DNA from 2 places in the Mesorhizobium sp. B2-8-9 genome. Region 1 is predicted to be linked to the other one. Evidence: riboswitches for the same ligand, from Rfam matches in the RefSeq annotation. Region 1 holds a riboswitch; the other holds the start of a gene.
What was found. Region 1 has a riboswitch for thiamine pyrophosphate ahead of thiB (thiamine ABC transporter substrate binding subunit). Riboswitches for the same ligand answer to the same signal wherever they lie in the genome.
Positions count from the first base shown of each region.

Region 1 (7,739 bases):
CAAGGAAGGCCGCAACGGCGTGCCCGCCGATCCGGCGCGCGCCTTGGCTTTCCTCCGAGCCGGCATCGACCGGCAGGAGGCTTATTCGATGGCCATTCTCGGTCTCTCGCCCAAGCGTAGCGAAAAGACGGTCCCGGTGTGCAAGCCCAAGGTGGTGACCAAAGTGGTCACGAAGATAAAGGTGGTCCGTACCCCCGCGCCAAAAGCGCCGCCACCGGTCACCAAGATACCGGCCAAGCGCATACCGAACGGCACCGGATCCGCATCTTGGCGTGGCAATGGCGGCGATCACCCCGAGCCCCGCGGCGGCGGATCTGACAGCGGCAGCACCGACGGTGACAGCACCGGCAGCACCGACACTGGCAGCACCGGCACTGGCAGTACCGGCAGCACTGACTCCGGCAGCACCGACACTGGCAGCACCGGCAGCACTGATTCCGGCGGCACTGATACTGGCAGCACCGGCGGCTCTGACGGGATCAGATAGCAGCAGCGATGGCGTGGACGCAGCCAACCGAACGGCAGCGTCGAGAGAGCATGATCCCGATAAGTGGGAACCGGTTTCGGACGACATCATGCTCCAACAAGGATCGTGATGGCGATTCAACGAAACGCCATCACCATCAAGCGGAAGCCGCCGGAAAGCGGGACGTCGGTCTTATTTGTCGGTGACGATCTTGACCTTGTCGCCGGACGACACAGTCGCGCCCGGCGACATGGCGTTGAGCACGCGGAACAGATCGAGCTTGCGGTCGACGCCGACCATCTGCGCGGCGAGCGAGCCCATGGTCTGGCCGGCCTGGACGGTGACGACCCGGATATGCAGCGGTTTCAGCGCCGCCTTCTCGGCCGGGCTCAGCACGCGGAAGGAACCGCTGACCGAGCGCGCCACCGGGTCCAGCGAAGTGCTGGCCGAGGGCGCGGCCGTCAGCAGCCTGTAGACCTGGCCGCCGGCGCGGATCACCGCGATGTCGAACTGCCAGCCTTGCGCGCTGGCATGCGCCGTCGCCGCGTCGTTGCCGTTGATCGTGTCCTGGCGCACGCTGGCGTCTTCCAGCCCCGCGACCCAGCCGCTGCGGATGTAATCGGTGAGCGAGACGGACTTGTCGATCGCCACGCCGTCGAAGCGGATGGCGATGTCGCCCGGCCCGGTCGCGGTCACGGCGGCCGCCGAATTGTCGATGACGAAACCGTCCGGCACGGTGAACGAGACGCCGAGATTGGGATGCATGAAGGTCTGGCCGCGCACATAGCCTTCTTCCGGCGTGTCGCCGTAAAGCAGGCCGTCTATGCCGGCCAGAAATGCGTCGCGGTCGCGCGTGCCGACGCCGGGCGGGCCGAAATTGCGCGCCAGCCGCTGCGCCAATTCGATACGCTGCGGCGTGTTCGGGTGCGTCGCCAGGAAGTCGAGGCTGGCGTCGGTGGCGCCGCTCACCGAGCGGAAATCCGTATAGGCCGACATCGACTGCAGGAAGCGGCCGGCGGCATAGGGATCATAGCCCGCCTCACCGATCGACTTGATGCCGATGGCGTCGGCCTGCAGTTCCTGGTTGCGCGAGAATTGCGCGAGCCTGAGCTTGCCGCGGATCAGCGCCGCCTTGGCGGTCGGGCTGTCGCCGAGCACATCGGAGACCACCTTGGTCGCCAGGCCCTCCTCGGCTTCGAGCTGCTGCCGCTGCAGGCCGTGATTCGCGGTGACGTGGCCCATCTCATGCGCGATGACGGCGGCAAGCTCGGAGGAATCGTTGGCCAGCGCCAGCAGGCCCCGCGTCACATAGAGATAGCCGCCCGGCAGCGCAAAGGCGTTGACGTTGGGCGAGTTGAGGATGGTGATGCGATAGGTCTGGGTCGGGTTGGCCGACACCACCGTCAGATTGCCGACGACCTTGGCCACCATGCGTTCGAGCTTTGGGTCGGAATATTCGCCGCCATAGGTGGCGAGAATCCGCGGGTGCTGCGCCTTCGCCATCTCTGCGAGCTTGGCGTTGGCCACGACATTGTCGACGGTGATCGGCTTATCGGAAGGTTGGAAGCCGCTCTCCTGCACGTCCGGCGGCGTGAACATCTGGCAGCTCGCCAGCACGGCGACGCTCGCCAGCGCGAGAAATCGTGCCAGCGGCTTCATCCACACCTTCTCAGCGCCGCTCGACAGGTCGGCTTCCTTTCCAAATCTTTCGGCAAATCACGGCCCATCCGGACCAGCATGGCCGGACCTAGCCATACTCCCCCGGACAAGGCAAGGAAACGCCGGATCGCCCATTGCCGGTTTGGCCATAAATTATGTCCGCTTCCGGGCAACATGTTGTGATCCGGCAACGGTGCCGCCTCGATCGCCGATATAGCGTCTGAATGCATCCGGTCCAGACCGATCGAAGAAATCCTCGGCCGGCCCGGCTGCCGCGATCGTGCCTTCGTCGAGAAATGCCACGTCCTGCCCGATGCGGCGCGCATCTTCCGGCTGATGCGTCACGAACAACACCGTCATTTCGCGCTCGGCATGAATGCCAGCCACAAGGTCCAGCATATCGTCGCGCAGCGCCGGGCCGAGCGACGCGAAAGGTTCGTCGAGCAGCAAAACGGGCCGGTCGCGCAGCAGCACGCGCGCCAGCGCCACGCGCTGCCGCTCGCCGCCGGAAAGCTCGCGCGGCAGCCGCTTTTCCTTACCGGCAAGACCAACCCGCGCCAGCGCCTCGGCGACCCCGGCGCGATCGGCGTCGCCGAGTTTCAGCGATGGCGAGCGGCCGAGCCCGACATTGGCTTCGACGGAAAGATGCGCAAACAAATTGTTTTCCTGGAACACCATCGACACCGGCCGCGCCGAAGGCGGCGTGTTTCCGAGACCGACGCCGCCGATCAGGACCTTGCCCGCATCGGGCACTTCGAAGCCGGCTATCAGATTGAGCAGCGTCGACTTGCCGGAGCCGCTCGGCCCCATGATGGCGGTGATCCTGCCGGCTGCGAATTCGGCGTCGAAGCTGAAGGAGGATTCGCCATAGCTGAACGAGACGCCATCCAGCGCGACGGGGAGACCCTTTTGCGCGGCGATGCCGTCGATGGTCGTCGTCATGACTTTCCTTCCCGCCCCAGCCAGTCCGCGGCGACCACCAGCATCAGGCAGACGAGGCCGAGCAGCAAGGCAAGTCCCGCGGCGTCGGCTGTCCGGTAGCTGCTCATGCGCGCCAAAAGCAGATAGGGCAAGGTCTGCACGGAATCGCTGCCGAACAGCGCGATCACGCCGAGATCGCCAAGCGATAGCGCCATGGCGAAGGCAAAGCCGGTCGCCAAAGGCCGCCTGAGCGACGGCCAGTCTATCAGGCTGAGCCGGTTCCAGCCGGATATGCCGAGCGCCAGGCAAAGCCGCTCATGGCGTTCGCTCGCCGCGTCATAGGCCGGGCGAACGGCGCGGATGGCGAAGGGCATCGCCATCACCGCGTTGACGGCGACGACCATGACCGGCGCGATGGCAAAGACATCGGTGACGTGGCGCAGCGCCAGGAACCAGCCGGCGCCAAGCACGATCGGCGGCACGACGAGCACGAAGCCGGCGCCGGTGTCGGCGGCATATTCGAGCAGGCCCATGGCCCCGCCTGCCCGGCGCCGCAGGGCCAGCGCGCGCCGTGCCGCGATCAGCGCCAGCGACAGCGTCACGCTGAGAAGCGCTGCAAGCAGGGCAAGGCCCGCGCTGGTGAGGGTGGCGCGGCGCACCGCTTCCTCGCCTGCCAGCCGGCCGAGATCGGCCTCCAGGCCTGAAAGCAGCGTCGCCGCCATCGGTCCGGCGACGAACAGCAGGGCAAGCATGATGAGGCCTGCATTCAACGCGCTTTCCATTCGGCCCGCCGAAAGGTAGCGGCGCGGCGCGACCGGCAGATTGGCGTCGCCGACCGTGTTGGCGCCGAGCCGCGTGAGTGCTGCGACCACGACGAAGGTGAGCGCGATCTGAAGAAACGTCAGCGTTACGGCCCGCGCAGGATCGAAATCGAAGCGCAGCGCTTGGTAGATGGCCACTTCCAGCGTCGTCGCGGCCGGACCGCCGCCGAGCGTCAGCACGATGGTGAAGGAGGTGATGCAGAGCATGAAGACCAGCCCGGCAATCCCCGGCAGCGCCGCGCGCAGCACCGGCCATTCGATCAGCCGGAAGGCCGGCCAGGCACTCATGCCGAGTTGGCTCGCCAGCCGCCACTGGTCGGCGGGCACGGTGCCCAGCGCCTCGAGGAACAGGCGCGTCGCCAACGGCAGGTTGAAGAAGACATGCGCGACAAGGATGCCGGAGAGGCCGTAGATCCCCGGCCAATCCGCACCGCCAAGTCCGGCGAAGACGCCGGCAAAATATCCGGCCCGACCGTAGAGCGCCAGGATGCCGAGCGCGGCGACGATCGCCGGCAAGGCCAGCGGCACGGTGAACAATTGCAGGATCAGGCGGCGTCCCGGGAAACTTGGGTGCCTCGACAAAGCGCGCGCCACGAGCAGCGTCGGCGCGACCGACAGCAGCGTCGAGAGAGCCGCCTGCCACAGCGTGAAGCGGGCGACGCGCAGGAGATAATTGTCGAAGGCGGCGGCAGCGCCGGAGAGATCGTGCGCGCCTTCGACGGCGAGGCCGGCGAAGCCACCGCCGATGAGGAGGGCGATGGCTGCGAGCGCGACGACGCCGGCGGTGACGCGGGAGTCAGGGTGCACGGCGGCTTGCACGTTGCACCGTGGTGGAATTCAGCAAACGCCGCGTTCCTTCGCGCCCCCCTCTGTCCTGCCGGACATCTCCCCCACAAGGGGGGAGATCAGCAGCGCCCGCGCCTCGCTCATCACTGCAACGTTGCCAGTTGGCGAAACCGCCGATGACGGCCAATCTCCCCCCCTGTGGAGGAGATGTCCGGCAGGACAGAGGGGGGCGCCGTAGAGCGATCATCTTGCGCGAATAGCGATCCTACTTGCTCATCACCGCCAGCCACTCATCCACCCACGCCTTGCGGTTGGCGGCGACCTCCTGCGGGCTGAACAGCAAGGTCTTGGTCGGCTTCACCAGTCTGTCGAAGGCCGGGTTGAGCGGCTTGTCGGTCTTGCCGGCTGGGAACATCCAGTTGGTTTCCGGAATGACATCCTGGAATTTCGGTCCGGTCATGAAGGCGATGAACTTTTGCGCCAGCGGGTTCTTCGCGCCCGTCGTGGTGATGCCGGCAACCTCGATCTGCAGGTATTCGCCTTCCTCGAACGAGGCGGCCTGGTAGCGCTCGGTGTTCTCGGCCACCATATGGTAGGCCGGCGAGGTGGTGTAGGACAGCACCATCGGCGCCTCGCCCTTGGTGAACAGGCCATAGGCCTCGCTCCAGCCCGGCGTCACCGTCAGGACCTTGGTCTTGAGCTTTGCCCAGGCCTCCGGCGCCTTGTCGCCATAGACCGACTTCACCCACAAGAGCAGCCCGAGACCGGGCGTCGAGGTGCGCGGGTCCTGGATGACGATCTTGTCCGTGCCGGCGCCTTCGATCAGCTCCTTCAGGCTCTTCGGCGGGACTTTAAGCTTCTGCGTGTCATAGACGACGGCGAAATAGCCGTAGTCGAAAGGCACGAAAGTGTCGTCGCTCCAGCCTCCAGGCACGTCGATGGCGGAGACTTCGCCATGCGGCGCGAACAGTCCGCTCGCCTTGGCATCGGCGGTGAGATTGGTGTCGAGGCCGAGCACGATGTCGGCCTTGGTGCCGGCGCCTTCGAGCTTGACGCGGTTGAGGAGCGCCACGCCGTCGGCCACCGAGACGAATTCGAGATCGCAGCCGCATTCGGCCTCGAATTCCTTCTTCACCGCCGGGCCGGGACCCCAATCGGCGGTAAAGCTTTCATAGGTATAGACGGTGAGCTTGTCCTTCGCAGCGGCAGGCGCGACGCCCGCCAGAAGCGAAACTAAGCCGGTTGCGAGAATGAGATGGGACAGTATTGCGCGCATATCGGCGCCTCCTTCGTTCGAGTGACAAGGAATTGAGGCGCCGGATGGTCCGAAACGTCTAATCCCTCCGCCGGTACAAACCGGATCAGGTTCAGCGGGTTGGCTTGATCGCCTCTCAGCCGGATCACGTCCGGCACCCCGTTAGAGCGTTTCGACAGATAGGCCCGGCCGAAGCGGCGCGCAAGCGGAAGTTTGCCGGGCAGCTAATGTTCGCCGGTACCCTCGCAGCCGAAGCGCACGGCATCCCGCTTCCGTTTCGCCCGACGGGCTGGTAAGGGCGACGGCCATGGGCACATTCACCATCCTGCTTGGCGGCGAGCTTGTCCGCACGCCCCGGCTCGAACGCCAGATCGAAGGCTCGCGCGTCATCGCCGCCGATGCCGGCATCGGCCATGCCCGCATGCTTGGACTTGTCCCCGAACTTTGGGTCGGCGATTTCGACTCGGTGCCGGCGAACCTGCCGGATGACCTCGCCGCCGTGCCGCGAAAAGTCTTTCCGGCCGAGAAGGACATGACCGATGGCGAGCTCGCCATAGCGGAAGCGCTTCAGCGTGGCGCCACCAGCCTCGTGTTGGCCGGCGCCTTTGGCGGCAAGCGCGCCGACCATGCCTTCCTGCATCTGGCGCTGGCCGTGCGGCTGGCCGAGGCTGGCACGACCGTGCTGCTGACCAGTGGCGCGCAGGAAGGCGCTCCCATCCTGCCCAGCAAGGCCAGCTTCGACTATGACGACGGCACCTTGTTTTCGGTGCTCGGCTTTTCCGACCTGTCCGGCCTGACGGTCACCGGCGCCAAATGGCCGCTCGACCGCGTCGAGGTGGCGTTCGGTTCCTCGCTCACTATATCAAATGAGGTCAAAGGGCAGCTTGGCATCGCGCTGGAGCGCGGCCGGGCCCTGCTTCTGGCCCACCCCTATCCTCTTCCAGAAAGTTGACATGGCGCCGCCACTCCTCAACCTCGACGGCATTAAACTGACTTTCGGCGGCACCCCGCTGCTCGACGGCGCGGCGCTCAGCGCATCCGCCGGCGAGAAGATCGCGCTGGTCGGACGCAACGGCTCGGGCAAGTCGACGCTGCTCAAGATCGCCGCCGGGATGATCGAGCCGCAGGATGGCGAGGTGTTCCGCCAGCCCTCGGCCACGGTCCGCTATCTGCCGCAGATGCCGGACATGGACGGCTTCGCCGACGTGCGCGCCTATGTCGAGGCGGGCCTTGGCCCAGCCGACGATCCGCATCGCGCCACCTATCTGATGGACCATCTTGGCCTGACCGGCGAGGAGCGGCCGAACGACCTGTCCGGCGGCGAGGCGCGCCGCGCCGCCCTTGCCCGCGTCATGGCGCCGGAACCCGACATCCTGCTCCTCGACGAGCCGACCAACCATCTCGATCTTTCGGTGATTGAATGGCTGGAAGAAGAGCTCGCTCGTACCTCCTCCGCGGTGATCCTGATCTCGCATGACCGCCGGTTTCTCGAGCGCGTCACGCGCGCCACTGTCTGGCTGGACCGCGGCCAGACGCGGCGGCTGGACAAGGGCTTTGCGCATTTCGAGGAATGGCGCGACCAGGTGCTGGAAGAGGAAGAGCGCGACCAGCGCAAGCTCGGCCGCCAGATCGTGCGCGAGGAACATTGGCTGCGCTATGGCGTGACCGCCAGGCGCAAGCGCAACATGCGCCGCCTCGGCGAGTTGCAAACCATGCGCCAGCGCTTCCGCAGCCATCGCGGCGCAGAGGGCACCGCGACGATGGTGGCCAGCGACGCCGCCGAGTCCGGCAAGCTGGTGATCGAGGCCAGGAACATCGACAAGAGCTTTGG
Region 1 covers NZ_VFTQ01000007.1:65,298-73,036, forward strand. The annotation lists gene FJ423_RS11025 (caspase family protein) at 1-487, shown strand, start outside; gene FJ423_RS11035 (M48 family metalloprotease) at 659-2,125, opposite strand; gene thiQ (thiamine ABC transporter ATP-binding protein) at 2,279-3,067, opposite strand; gene thiP (thiamine/thiamine pyrophosphate ABC transporter permease) at 3,064-4,674, opposite strand; gene thiB (thiamine ABC transporter substrate binding subunit) at 4,919-5,929, opposite strand; TPP riboswitch at 5,975-6,080, opposite strand; gene FJ423_RS11060 (thiamine diphosphokinase) at 6,216-6,860, shown strand; gene FJ423_RS11065 (ABC-F family ATP-binding cassette domain-containing protein) at 6,862-7,739, shown strand, end outside.

Region 2 (7,739 bases), on a different contig from region 1:
CGCCGCCGCTCGGCTGCGCGGACTCGGTCTGCGCCATCGCGGCGCCGCAACCGACGCCGAGCGCGATCATGCTTGTGATCAGCAGATGTTTCATTGGATTTTCTCCTCGGAAAGTCGGTCCCTTCGCATGGGTAACCCAGCCCGAAACGCATTGTTCCGAAATTGGTGCCACGGTCGGAAGCGATGGTCGCGGAACACGGCGGCGGTTGTTTTTGCAGGCACCGGTCCAGTTTTGCAGGAACAAGGGTAGGCGAACGGCGTTACGGCAATGCCGACCCGCTGTGGAAAATCGCAGGCGCAGCATTCAGGCGATTCGATTCAGATCCACATAGGAGAGACGACCAATGAAAATGCACCTCACCTCCGCCGCCGCTGGCTTCCTGCTTCTTGCTGGCATTGGCGCTGCTGCCGCGCAGGATGTCGTGATCGCGCCGGAGCAGGAAACCGTGATCAAGGAATACGTGCATAAACAGCCGTTGGCCTCGGTTAAGATCCCGGGCGTCGAGCTGAATGTCGGCAGCACGCTTCCCGATACGGTCGAATTACACGAAGTGCCGAACGTGAAATACCGTTACGTCGTCGTCGATAACCGGACGGTGATCGTCGACCCCGGTACCCGCAAGATCGTCAAGGTCATCGACTGATCGATAGCGCACCAAATCGGATGGCCCGCCGCCTGGTTACGGCGACGGGCCATTAACCGATTATTATTTTGTTACCATGTGCTAACGGAACCTTCCCTCAGCGCTTGAGTTACCGGCTCTGGTTCACGTTGTCTCATAGACAACACAAACCAGTGGCAACGTGAAAATACGGGCGGTGGCGAACAGTACGGCGGGGCGAGGAGGAGTTTACCAACATGTCGAAACGAGAAATCGGAACATCTCGTTCGCTCGGGATGCGTGTTGCCCATCTCAAAGCCAGGATGCAAGACGCCCGGATCACCGAGCATGAAATGAAGGCTTTCCAGAAGGTCGCGGCGATCATGGGGGGCGGCGAGGGCTCCCTACGCATTGAGGCCGACGATCTGATCGCTGCGTCCTTCGTTGCCGAGGCGCTGGGCGAATCGGCGCCGAACTGACAGCGGCCACCAGTCGAGATCCCGGATCGTTTCAGCCGACCGTCAGCCGGGAAGGCGGCGGTCTGCAGGCAAAATGGACGCCAGGAGGCGCCGAGCTTGCTCCCAGGATCGGCCGGCCAAATCCCAAAGCTTGCATGATAACGCCGATCACACGGTGTGCCGAACGCGTCCAGGCTGGGCCTAGCCAGGCACGTGCCGGTTTGGTGCCCGGCTTTCGCGTGCCCGGATTCGCCTGATCTTTGCTTCGCGCAGCACCGCGACGGGATCGGCGCCCGTCCATTCGATCCCGGCCTTCCGCGCGAAGACCAGGAACGCCTGTCGCGCCTTGTCGAGATCGATCTCTCCGCTCCGCGCCGCCTCACAGGCGCGGAATGCGTTGGCGTAGCTGCCGCCCCGCATGGCCTGGGGCCATTCCTTGAGAAAGTTCTGCATCGCGGTAAGAGAGGCGATCTCGCGCTTGAAGCCGGCACCCACCGCGATGGCCACGGGGGGGCGAAGTTCGATGTCGCTTCTGATGGAGCCTTCCTGCATGACTGCGGCATCCTTAGGATTTCAAAGACTTGGGCAGTTTCAATGCCTTCCAATGCGGAGCCGATGCGAAGGTTCCGCCAAATCAATTAGTCGCCGCTGACGGAACAACACCCTGCCGGCGGCGTTTGCCCCGGGAGCTCCCATGTTCGACCTGCTCGTGTTTCCGCCCCTGCGGAGGCAGGGCGGAGCTCACCAACGCAACAGGAGAGAAACGATGAAAACCACCCTCATTCCAGCTGTCGCCGGCTTGGCTCTGATGGCCGGCATCGGCATCGCGGCCGCGGACGAGGTGATCGTCACCCCCGAGCAGCAGACCGTGGTCAAGGAATATGTCCACAAGCATCCGATCGCCTCGGTCAATGTGCTCGGCCTTGAGCTTGGCGTCGGCTCGACCGTGCCTGACACCGTCGAGTTGCAGCAGGTTCCGGACGTCCAGTACCGCTATGCGGTCGTCAACGACCATACGGTGCTGATCGATCCCGGCACGCGCCGCGTTGTTCAGGTGATCGAGTAGATCCAGCCCTGGAAGAGCCCGATCCTCCGAAGCACTGGGCAAGGATCGGGCTCTTTTCGCATCCGGGCATAAGGCCTAAGATAGGGCAGTGGTTTGGGAGGCAACGAAGCGCGGAAGGAGTCGTTGCCATGCATCATCCACACGTCGAATCACCTGACATCGCACGCCAAGTCGACAAGCTTTTGGCCGAGCATAGGACTGGCCTGCTGTCGATGCACGAGGCGATTACCCTGCTGCGCCAGCGCACGGGGACCGACCGCTCTGACGCGGATTTAGCCGGATTGATTACAAAAAAGGCAGCGCATCTGGGCATCGCGGTCGTTACCGACGGACACTGAGCGAAATTGCCGTCCAGGTCGGGTCGCTTGTTCGTGATACCGAAGACGACACGCGAAAATTCGGCTAATGTTCGCGCCGGGGAACCGTCCCAACATCAGGAGGCGACAGTGACGGACGACAGGCACGAACGCATTCGCCAGCGCGCGCACGAGATTTGGGAGCAGGCCGGCCGGCCCGAAGGCGCTCATAAGGAGCATTGGGACCAGGCGACGGCCGAAGTCGATGCGGCCGGCAAGCCGAAAGCCAAGAGCCCGAAAAAGGCCGCCGCCGCCAAGGCCGACAAGCCGAAAGCGGCCAAGGCGGAGAAGCCCGCCAAGGGCCCGGCAAAGGCAAAGTCCCCCGCCAGGAAGACCAAGGGCTGACCGCCAGCCAAGGCCTGCCCCCTTTTCACCGGATCATGTGACGGTGCGACGCTCCGTGTGAGAACTGTGCCGGAGGCTATACCGACCATGCGCAAAGTCGTCTTGATCATGACCATGTCGGTCGACGGATATGTCGTAGGGCCGGTGGGAATGTCGACGGGCGGTTTTCCTGAACGGCAGAGCTCAAGCGGTGGAAACTCGATCGCATCAGTCGCGCTGGCACACACATCATGGGCCGCGTGAGTTATGAGGAAATGGGCCCGTACTGGCAAAAATCCGAGGATGCCTATGCGCGCCGATGAACGTCATCCCCAAGGTCGTGTTTTCGAAAACGCTGAAAAAGGCAACTTGGCCAGAGTCCACTATTGCGAAAGGTGACCTGCACGAGGAATCGCTAAATTGAAAAGCAACCCGGCGGCGAAATTATTGCGGGGCGGCGCAGAGTTCGCTCAGGCGCTGTCGAAGGCAGGTCTGATTGATGAGTATGTCATCCTGACTCGGCCGATCCGCCTATGGCGGTGGCAAACCGCTATTCAGCGGTTTGACGGACGCGCTCAAGCTAAACGTCCTCGTGACGGCCGCTTACGATAACGGCACCATGCTTCGCATCTACGCTCCCCGCTGAACCGTCACGACCTCTGAGCGAAGGCTTCGACCATGGCGGCCGGCTGACCGGCACGCTCGGCATCGCCGCCGCCAGCAGCCACGCCGGCGGCATGCGGGTTGCAATTAAGCTATAAGAGGAGGCTATCGCGTCCCTTGCTTTCCGGCGTATCGCGCGACCGCGCAGAGGAAGGCAAGCGCTGCCATGTCGCAAGCTGCGCGTGACGGCGACGGACCTTTGGCGAAAAGGACCGCGTCGGCAACCGGGACCGTCAGGCCATGCTTGCGGGCGAATGAAGTGACTTCGTAGGGCTGATCGTCAGGCTGTATGCCGATGTCGATTTGTTGGTCCATCAAAATGAAATTCCTCCCTGGTATACGGCTTTACCCTCCTTCGCCTGCGCAGAATTAACGCCCGGCCGCTCGCCCGCGTCCACCAATTGGCGATTGTGTGAAACGATGCATTTTTCGAGGCCCAGAGCCGAGGGTTGCAGCGGCATGATTGTTCGCGTCGCTGGCGGCCTTGGAGTTCCTTCCCTTCTCTAACGGAAGAGGTCAAAACGCTCTCACCACGCATCGCTCGATCGGGCAAACCTGACCCCCGCGGCGATCATCGCGCTTTCGCATTCGCTGATCAGCCTGAGGTTGCGCAAATACCGCGCCGCCGTCTCCGGCAGCCAGGCCGCGCACGCCTCGACATAGACGCGGCCATGCACCAGCGCGCCGGTCGAAAGCCGCTCGTCCTTTTCGGCGATCACTTTCAGATATTGCCGGATGAATCGGATGTCGTCGGCGATGTCCTGGCTGGCCATGCGCCAGGCGCCGGCAAGGCGTTCGCGCTCGGCGAGCGGCAAAGGCGACAACAACGGGTGGGAGAGGTCGGCAAAAGCGGCATGGTTCGCGGTGTTCAAGCAAATCCCCTCAATGGAAGGGAAGTATCGTACTTTATGTACGAAAAGCAATCAAGCGGGATTCGTACAATTTGAACGACAAAATAGTTAGATAAAGCCGTTATAAGAAAACTACAAAAATCTTATAACCACCCGGCATCTCCCGTAGGGAGATGGGCGGTTGGCCCAACTGACACCGCAAAAAACCGCTTTCCCAGCACCGCAAACAGTGCTTTAACCCGGCCATCCACAGGGGTGCTCCGTACGGTCGGGGCTGAGATGGTGGCGGCAAGCCTCCGGACCCTAAAGCTGATCTGGATAATACCAGCGGAGCGAGGCGGGCCATGTTTTCCGGCGCACAGATTTCCCTTTATCCCATGGCCGACGATTTCGTCGGCGTGATCCTTGGCGCGCTTGGCGCGCTCGATCCTTACCGCGACAGGCTGAGGATCGAGACCGATGACATCTCGACGCTGCTGGTCGGGCCGCCCGAGGTGCTGTTCCCAGCCATGCGCGACCTGTTCGTGGCGGCCGCCAAAAGCGGCAGGCACTGTGTGCTGTCGGCCGCCGTGTCGCGCGGCTGCCCCGGCGAGCCGGATGACCCGATCTGCCGCTCCGAGGAGATCGGCGGCCCGGCAATCCCACTCGATGACCGCAAGCGCGCCGCGCTGCGCGCCGTCGGGGCCACGCTTTCGACCAACCAGCCGGTGGCGGCGCAATTCTCGCTCTATGTGATGGGCACCGGCGACCACATGGACGAGATCTATGGCTGCATCGATTTCCTGAAGCGGTCCGGCGTCTTCGAACGCTCCAAGCATTTTTGCACCAAGCTGCGCGGCGACGCCGGCGCGGTGTTCGCCACGCTGAACGAAGCCTTCTGCCGCTTCGGGCCGGGTGCCGGTCACGTGACGCTCGATATCACCATTTCGGCGAACAGCCCGACCGCGGCTTGAGCGCAAGCTCGATCTATCGAGGTAGATGTCGTGGCTGTTTGGCTTGATCCATCGCGTCGGGGAGATGCTCCCAGTCCCATCTCGCAGGAGAGAAGGGAACCTTCGGCGATGGGCGAAAGCCGAGGTGACGGCGAATCTCCCCCCTTGCGGGGGAGATGCCCGGCAGGGCAGAGGGGGGTGCTGTCCCGCCGACCGCTCAACTGGTTGCGCGCGCGGCGTTCGCCAATTGCTTTCGCACGGGTTTCGAAGGACGTCATTCCTTCGCGCCCCCCTCTGGCCTGCCGGCCATCTCCCCCTCTAGGGGGGAGATCAGCCTTCACCACGACCGTCGCGAAGATCTTCCCCGCTGCGCTGGCTTTCGCTCTCCTTCTCGTCGCTTGGGAACTCTGCGCACGCCTCGGCGGCATCGCCCCCACCGTGCTCCCTGCACCCTCGCGCGTGCTGGCGCAGGCCTGGGAGAACCGGGCGGCACTGGCCGACAACACGCTTCCCACCATCCGCGCCACGCTGGCGGGCTTTGCATGCTCGCTCGTTGCCGCCTTCATCCTCTCGGCGCTGGTTGACTTCTTTGCCCCCTTGCGCCGCGCGCTGTTCCCGCTCCTGATCGCCAGCCAGACCTTGCCGCTGGTGGCGATCGCGCCGCTGGTGGTGCTTTGGTTCGGCTTCGGGCTGTTGCCGAAGATCCTGCTCGTGGCGCTGGTCACCTTCTTTCCGATGATGGTGGCATTGGTCGAGGGCTATGCCGCCACGGCCAAGGAAATCAGCCAGATGCTCGCCGCCATGGGAGCAGGGCGCCGGCGCATCTTCTGGCTCGCTCGGTTACCGTCGGCGCTGACCTATTTCTTCGCTGGACTGCGCATCTCCATCACCTATGCGGTGGTCGGCGCCATCTTCGCCGAATATGCGGGTGCCGCCAAAGGGCTCGGCATCTATATGCTCAGCGCCAAGAACAATTTCCGCCCCGACCTCGTGCTCGCCGCCGTCGCGGTCAGCTCGGCGCTGACGCTCACGCTGTTCGGCCTCGCCGTGCTCGCCCAGCGTCTCGCCATGCCCTGGGAAAATGCAAAGAGCGAAAGGGCGGGGCGCTATGGCGACAAGCCTTCCCGAGAGGGCCGGCCATGACCCGGCTCGAGCTCCGCAACATGCGAAAAAACTTCGGCGCGCTAGAGGTTCTGGCAGGCATTTCGCTGCATGTCGAAGAGGGCGAGTTCGTCTCGATCCTCGGCCCCTCCGGCGCGGGCAAGTCGACACTGTTCCAGTTGCTCACCGGCGCGATCCGGGGCGAGGGCGAGATGCGCTTCGACGGCGCGCCGCTCGATGGCGCCCGCTTCGCCTTCATGCCGCAGCGCGATGCGCTGATGCCGTGGCGGCGCGTCATCGACAATGCGACGCTGGGGCTCGAGGTGCAGGGCATGAAGCGCCGCGCGGCGCGCGAGCGCGTGGCCCCGTTGTTCGCCGAGTTCGGCCTTGCCGGGTTCGAGCGCGCCTGGCCGGCCGAGCTGTCCGGCGGCATGCGCCAGCGCGCGGCATTGCTGCGCACCGTCGTGCAGCAGCGCGACATGCTGCTCCTCGACGAGCCGTTCGGCGCGCTCGACGCGCTCACCCGCGCGGCCATGCAGCGCTGGCTGGAGACGATGTGGCGAAACCATCGCTGGACGGCGCTGCTCATCACCCATGACGTGCGCGAGGCGGTGCTTCTGTCCGACCGTATCTATGTGCTGTCGGCGCGGCCCGCGCGCGTGGTGCGTGAGGTGGCTGTGCCGCTGCCGCGCCCGCGCACCGAGAGCACGGCGTTTGCCCGTGAGGTCGCCGGGATCGAGGCCGGCATCCTCGACATTTTGCTCGGCGCCGCCGAACCGATTTCCCGACCATCCGATGGAGAAAACCGATGACCGACTTCACCCGCCGCCAGGCGATGCTTCTGGCCGCCAGCCTGCCATTTGCCGGGACTGCTGCACGTGCCCGGGCCGCCGCGCAAAAAATCACCGTCGCGCTCGACTGGGCCGTCAACACCAATCACATCGGCCTGTTCGTCGCCCGCGACAAGGGCTTTTACCGCGATGCGGGCATCGAGGTCGAAATCCTGCCCTATGGCGACACCGGCTCGGGCACGCTGGTGGCCAGCCAGGTCGCCGATTTCGGCATTTCCGGCTCGCTCGGCCTGTTCACGCAAAAGAGCGCGGGCGCGGATTTGAAGGCCGTCTACGCCGTCGTCCAGTCGGAGACCGGTCGCGTCGTCTTCAACGCCGACCGCGCCGCCATCAAGACTCCGAAAAATCTCGACGGCCTGACCTATGGCGGCTTCGGCAGCGCCTGGGAGAACGCGCTGATCTCGACCATCATCCGCCATGACGGCGGCAAAAGTGAGTTTTCCACTGTGACGCTGGGTACCTCGGCTTATGAGGCATTGGCCAACGGCGCGGTCGATTTCACGCTGGAAGTCTCGACCTGGGAAGGCGTCGAGGC
Region 2 covers NZ_VFTQ01000022.1:56,597-64,335, forward strand. The annotation lists gene FJ423_RS23440 (DUF1236 domain-containing protein) at 1-70, opposite strand, end outside; gene FJ423_RS23445 (DUF1236 domain-containing protein) at 345-644, shown strand; gene FJ423_RS23450 (hypothetical protein) at 860-1,081, shown strand; gene FJ423_RS23455 (DUF982 domain-containing protein) at 1,262-1,612, opposite strand; gene FJ423_RS23460 (DUF1236 domain-containing protein) at 1,827-2,126, shown strand; gene FJ423_RS23465 (hypothetical protein) at 2,255-2,464, shown strand; gene FJ423_RS23470 (DUF2934 domain-containing protein) at 2,573-2,827, shown strand; gene FJ423_RS23480 (hypothetical protein) at 3,997-4,341, opposite strand; TPP riboswitch at 4,562-4,674, shown strand; gene FJ423_RS23485 (YkoF family thiamine/hydroxymethylpyrimidine-binding protein) at 4,665-5,273, shown strand; gene FJ423_RS23495 (ABC transporter permease) at 5,610-6,395, shown strand; gene FJ423_RS23500 (ABC transporter ATP-binding protein) at 6,392-7,165, shown strand; gene FJ423_RS23505 (ABC transporter substrate-binding protein) at 7,162-7,739, shown strand, end outside.
Region 2: another riboswitch for thiamine pyrophosphate. It lies ahead of FJ423_RS23485 (YkoF family thiamine/hydroxymethylpyrimidine-binding protein); the one in region 1 lies ahead of thiB (thiamine ABC transporter substrate binding subunit).